One region of the Paenibacillus sp. ISL-20 genome, then DNA from elsewhere that is predicted to be linked to it. Evidence: a T-box and tRNA genes for the amino acid it is inferred to sense, from the RefSeq annotation. Region 1 holds a T-box; the other holds one or more tRNA genes.
The links. A T-box is a leader RNA that pairs with one kind of tRNA and senses whether it is charged. The one in region 1 lies ahead of J7E85_RS04060 (valine--tRNA ligase), so its partner is inferred to be a tRNA-Val.
Positions count from the first base shown of each region.

Region 2: it encodes a tRNA-Val, which carries the amino acid that the T-box ahead of J7E85_RS04060 (valine--tRNA ligase) is inferred to sense. The anticodon was not compared.

Region 1 is NZ_JAGGRD010000005.1:22,967-26,174, forward strand. Features, by position in the region: gene J7E85_RS04055 (LysM peptidoglycan-binding domain-containing protein) at 1-907, shown strand, start outside; T-box leader at 1,098-1,397, shown strand; gene J7E85_RS04060 (valine--tRNA ligase) at 1,510-3,208, shown strand, end outside.
Region 2 is NZ_JAGGRD010000070.1:93,510-96,717, forward strand. Features, by position in the region: gene J7E85_RS32195 (DUF3892 domain-containing protein) at 1-140, shown strand, start outside; gene J7E85_RS32200 (GNAT family N-acetyltransferase) at 228-671, opposite strand; gene J7E85_RS32205 (hypothetical protein) at 1,012-1,275, opposite strand; tRNA gene J7E85_RS32210 (tRNA-Val) at 1,411-1,483, shown strand; gene J7E85_RS34435 (hypothetical protein) at 1,651-1,872, opposite strand; gene J7E85_RS32215 (cyclic lactone autoinducer peptide) at 2,011-2,151, opposite strand; gene J7E85_RS32220 (accessory gene regulator ArgB-like protein) at 2,129-2,674, opposite strand; gene J7E85_RS32225 (hypothetical protein) at 2,681-3,208, opposite strand, start outside.

The DNA of each region.
Region 1 (3,208 bases):
CGGGGAGCAGCAGTTCGCAGCCAACCCGTATGACCAGTTTCAAGGCGGAGCTAACTCTGACGCGAATTCGGCTTCACCTTCTTACTTCAACGAGGCTCAGCCCAGAGCCCAAGAGTCCGGGACGGATGCGCGCACACAGCAGTATCTGGAATCCTGGGCGCAGTATGAGAACCAAACTCGGGATTCACAGGCCTCGGACAGCACCCTAAGCATCTCCGGTGCGACTGAAGCCCGGGATACGGTCGAATATGCCTTACATAGCGAGACGGAAGCTCAGGCAGTTGAGCCGTCGATTCCAAGTGTATGGCAATTCGAACGGGCTGCCTCCCAGCCGGAGCCGGAGCAAGAAGATCCAGCAGCGGGTTTCCCGGGTGTAATTGAGCGTAAGGGCGAAGAAGTTGAAGCCGTACCGGTACTGGAATCACCGGAAACGGAGGAAACCCAGCCTGTTTTTGCTGAGGAAGCAGTACCTTTGGAGGATATGGATGATATAACGGAGGAGGTTTCCGTTAAAGTTGAAGAGGTTCCGACCAAACCGGAGTTAAAGGTGGCCTTCAACTCGAAGAACAGCAGCACAAACAGCACATCGGGTGTAGGCTTATCTTCATTGCTTCAATCGAGCAGAACGGTTCAGGATCAGGATCAAGCCGCTCGGGACGAGGAAGAAGAGGCGGAGGAATTGGTTGATTCCGCATCGGCCGAGGATGTGGAGTGGAAGAGTCTGTTCCTGGGTAACCGCCGCGAGGAAACGCCGTTCCGCAAGGTCCGGATGTGCATTGTACAGCGTGAGGAGACACTCGACGTGATTGCCGAGCGTTATCAACTGACGCCGCGGGAGCTTTTGTTATATAACCGCATGTCCGAGCAGAATGTGGAAGAAGGACAGGTATTATACATTCCCCAGTAATCGGTGGGGGGAGCAATTGCGTAAGAACAAGCAGGCCAAGGTAGGACATCCTTGGCCTGCTTTTTCAATGTATAAGATTTATTGATTCGGCAGGTATGATGTCTAAATCGATCGGAAACACTCGAAATATTGACTATATGCAACAACCACGGTATATTTGAATAGAATATGTACAGGTATTTCAAAAGCTAGAACAACGTTGAACGGGAAGAGTAGGAAGGTATGGCCTTCAGAGAGCGGAATTGCTATCAAGCGCTGTGAGATTCCGCAGGAACCAGCTTGCCGAAGTCACCCCGGAGTTGCGGACTTGAGATAGAGTAGGGATCGATTGCTACCCTGGTTAGAGTTCGCCGGCCGCAGCCGTTATCTGCGTAAAGTGTCGTGCTTAATCGTAAGCCTTTCATGTTTTTCATGGGAGGACACGGTTGATGAATTATTATAAGCACGAAACAAAGGTGGTACCGCGAGAGAACAGTCTTTCGTCCTTTGAGGACGAAGGGCTTTTTTTGTTTCACGCCAAACATTAATATTCATGATCACGCCCGGAGGCTAAAACATTTCGGGTTGGCAAAACTGATTAACAGTATCGGAGGTACGAAAATATGGATCAAAAACAAAACCAATCCCAGTTAGAAATGCCGACGACGTATGATCCGAAGGCAGCTGAACAAAAATGGTATCCGTACTGGAAGGAAGGCGGCTTCTTTGAAGCTGGCAAACGACCGGACGCGGAGCCGTACACGATTGTTATTCCTCCACCAAACGTTACGGGAATGCTTCATATCGGCCATGCCCTTGACTTTACGCTGCAGGATATTCTGATTCGCGTAAAGCGGATGCAGGGTTATGATGCGCTGTGGCTGCCGGGCTCTGACCATGCGGGCATCGCTACGCAAACCAAGGTTGAGCAGAAGCTTCGCGAAGAAGGCGTTACCCGATACGATCTGGGACGTGAAAAATTCCTCGAGAAAGTGTGGGAATGGAAGGATCTATATGCGAATACAATCCGTGACCAATGGTCCAAGATCGGCCTGTCCCTCGATTACTCCAGAGAACGTTTCACGCTCGACGAGGGGTTGTCGGAAGCGGTTCGGGAAGTATTCGTTAAGCTCTATGATAAAGGGCTCATATATCGCGGAAAACGCATCATCAACTGGGACCCGGCTGCCCGCACGGCTTTGTCCGATATTGAAGTGGAGTACAAAGAGGTCAACGGCCATTTGTATCACTTGCAATATCCTCTAAAAGACGGCAGCGGCTCCATTACCGTAGCAACCACCCGTCCGGAGACCATGCTTGGTGATACGGCGGTAGCCGTTCATCCGGAAGATGAACGCTATAAAGACATGATCGGCAAAACATTGGTCCTGCCGATTGTCGGCCGCGAGATTCCGGTTATTGCCGATGAGTACGTTGAGAAGGACTTCGGCAGCGGAGCGGTTAAAATTACGCCGGCGCATGATCCGAATGACTTCGAAATGGGTCAGAGACATGACCTGCCGCAAATTACCGTGATGGATGAATCCGGGACAATGAATGAGTTTGCCGGTAAGTACCAAGGTCTTGACCGGAGCGAATGCCGCAAGCAGATCGTAAACGACATGAAAGAATCGGGCGTATTGCTCCGCATCGAAGATCATCTCCATCAGGTTGGCCATAGCGAAAGATCCGGCGCGGTGGTTGAGCCTTATCTGTCGACGCAGTGGTTCGTTAAGATGCAGCCGCTTGCGGAAGCAGCCGTGGATGCGCAGAAATCCGGCAAGGGCGTAAACTTCGTGCCTGACCGGTTCGAGCGAACCTACCTGCATTGGATGGAGAATGTACGCGATTGGTGTATTTCCCGTCAATTGTGGTGGGGCCACCGGATTCCGGCCTGGTATTCCGAATCCACGGGCGAAGTGGTTGTTGCCATGAATGAAGAGGAAGCGCGCGCGAAGCTTGGCAAGGATGATCTGAGACAGGATGAGGATGTGCTGGATACTTGGTTCAGCTCCGCATTGTGGCCGTTCACGACCATGGGCTGGCCGAATCTGGACAGCGAGGATTTCAAACGTTATTATCCGACAAGCGTTCTCGTGACGGGTTATGATATTATTCCGTTCTGGGTATCGCGGATGATTTTCCAAGGGCTTGAATTTACGGATCAAATGCCGTTTAAAGATACGCTGATCCATGGTCTGGTCCGGGATAGCGAAGGCCGCAAGATGTCCAAGTCGCTCGGAAACGGTATCGACCCGCTTGAGGTTATTGAACAGTATGGCGCGGATGCCATGCGTTATATGATATCGACCGGCAGTACGC
Region 2 (3,208 bases), on a different contig from region 1:
ACAAGACAGCACAAGAGATGGCCAAGAATAAAGAAATCAAAAATGTGAACGTATTCCGTGGACGTGACGGAGATGAACATCTTCGTTCCAATGCGGATGGCGATCCCAGCAACAACCTGGATAATATGCCAAGCTTTTAATTCATGCCAAAAAAGACCTCGAGTCGATACTCGAGGTCTTTCCTTTTTAGAACGATAGGATCATCAGCCACCGTATAGTTAAGAAGCTTACAGTTCCTTTTTCATACGAACATGGGGAATGCCAGCATCATCAAACGGCTCGTCCGAAATCGTCTCATACCCCAGCTTGCGATAAAATGCCTCCGCTTGCACCTGGGCATCCAGCACGGAATACTGCAGTTTCAATTCACGAGCCTGCGTTTCCAATGCCATCATCAGCACACGCCCTATCCCTTTGGATCGGAATGGCTTACGTACCGCAATGCGCTGCATTTTGGCGGAATCCTTATTGTAATAGGTGATACGTCCGGTTGCCGCGTACTGTCCCTCCGACTTGATCAGGACATGATGCGCATCGGAGTCCAGACGATCGTAATCATCAATCTCCAGGTCAATCGGAACCTTCTGTTCAAGCACGAAAACATCCTTCCGGATATCCAGCGCCTGCTGCAACTGCTCTTCGGTTGATACATTTATGATTTCTGCTGCCATTTCAACACCTCTTTATGTAGAATCAATTCCTTGTAATATCGCAGATCGAGCTATTATACAAAATAATCATTTTCCTGTATAGTATAAGCTAACGTTTTTTTGAAAGGAGCATTGCCTTTATGGGCATGGGAACCACGATATTTTGGGCTGTTATCATCTCAGCCATCATCATCTACCCTATTTTTTGGGCGATTAAAAAAGGTTATTCCCGCAAATGGGATGAGGAATAGCATCGGCCGTTTTACAACAAACCGCCAGCCTGCCAGCCGACGGTTTGCTCTGCTCGCTTTGAGCAAAGATATTGGTATGACCAATCTGTTATAGATCGTTGCTTCACCCATTACGGATGGAGATTGTGCAAGGTATCCACCGAATCCATCGGTGATACTGGCTCCAGTGTCCCGCTTCCCTGCTTGGAATACACGTCCTTATCTATCGAACGTCCGTAAACATCAAGCATTACAGGCGCCGCAGGCCCATGGAGCGGCTCCAGCTGCACCGACGTTCTCTCCGAGATACTGCAACCGCTCCCTAGTACAGATAAGCCCAGCAACGAGAGCACTAGACTGGCTCGTTTAAAATGATGGGATTTCCCACCTGCCATGCCATTCACACTCCTCCATTGGCATAATCATGCTGTATTTAGTCTGAACCGGAATGCGATTTTTTATAACGAGAAAACCATTGACAGCCACATTGTCTGCTGGTAATATATGAATTACCTTTTTAAATATTTCATGATCTGTTAGCTCAGCTGGGAGAGCACTATCTTGACAGGGTAGGGGTCAGTGGTTCGAGCCCACTACAGATCATAATCGAAAACCCTTGATGCCATTGGCTTCAGGGGTTTTTCATTTTGTAATACTATTGCCTATTTGGGTTCATGGGGTCCCGTTGGGGACGAATTGGGGGACAAAGTCAGAATATGGATGCGAAGCGCCGGATGGTTGACCAAGATTCTCAGCAATTTTCGATCGAATCAGGAAGCATGCACTCCCCTTCCTTTCCCGGGTCTCCAGGACAGAATATTATGTTCATTAAACATCCGAGGTTTTCCAGTTTCCAGACACGTTGCCCGTATCCGATGATCCCGAATACTGTGTATCTGTATTTTCCGTTGGGTGATGTTCCCTTTCCTGTCTTCATATATGATTTCTATGGTTTGCTCCAGGTAATTGACTGCACTTGATTTAAGGAGAATGCAGCAATTTATAAATCCTGGTCATCATGACTACAGTTTAATTAGCTATGTTGATGTTGATAGTAAAAGAAAAATCCGGCACCTAGTAGGTACCGGAATTCAATAAACAGAATAACAATGGATTCATATTTAGAAAGGTTATTTCAAGAGCTCTTCGGGTGTATCACCACTATACACAAAAACAGGACTTGCAGTATTAACAAAAAATACAGCTACCACCGTAAGAGCAGATGCGATAAATGAAAATAAGCCATGCTTAGATTTGTTGATTACCGACATTTGACTCACCTCCCTTCAAATGAATTAGGCTCAGTGCCTGGATAAAGAATACTATGGATAATGTTGGTGATTGAATGAGAAAGTTCACCCCAACAATAATACAGCTAATTAGACGAAGTTTAGGATAATGTTTTCTTGGTATTCTTGATTGCTTGGCAATCTTACTAGGGGCAAATGAAACGACTAACAAAAAACTTAGGATGTTCAAAATTTGTGTAGGCAGTTCGCCTAAATCAACAAAAGACACTGCAGTAAACAAAGCAGTAGTAATAACAATACAACCAGCGCCAGTCTTAACGTGGATTCCTCCAGAGAACTGTCTTAGCAGTGCAAAACCTATCAAACCTGTAATAGCCTGCTTCATATGTCCGGTATAAATGGATATTAATAAAGTAAATGTAACAATAAATAATATATTTAATAGAATTGCGATCGCATGCTTTAAAACTCCAACAGATGAAGGGTGTTCAGGCACTTGTCGTTTAATGCCTTCCGATATCCAAAGGGCGGCTCTTTCAATCATTAAATGTCACTCCTTTGTTTGGATCGCATAAAATAAGAAAATACCAAATGTTATACCAAAAAAGAGAAGAAGAAGCCATAACCGATTAAGATAAAATAATATCGCCAATAAGATCAAAACGACTACGATGAGGGAGATTAGTAAGATGTGCTCAAATTTAATACGCAACTTTTCGAGATCATATGTAAAACCTATTGCAAACTTATACATAATCCAAGAAATGAGTAAACCCGTCACTGATGATAATAGCTGAAGTATATAGCCATCTACTTCATTGTTGTGTGTAGCTTCGATTGAGCCATACAATGATAGCATGTAAAAGGCCTGAATTAGAGCATAAAACATATAACCCAGAATGGTACATATCGCCGACCAGATAACTGGGATCTTAATAATGGCAGAAAACAAGAAAACGAAGATCAGCACGGTAATGAGAGGGGCCAGAAAATCCAATTGAAGTTCGTTGCGCATAATGAAACTTTGCAAGTTGGCAAGCATCATGACAATCAGCGCCTGCCATATGTACTCTGTTGT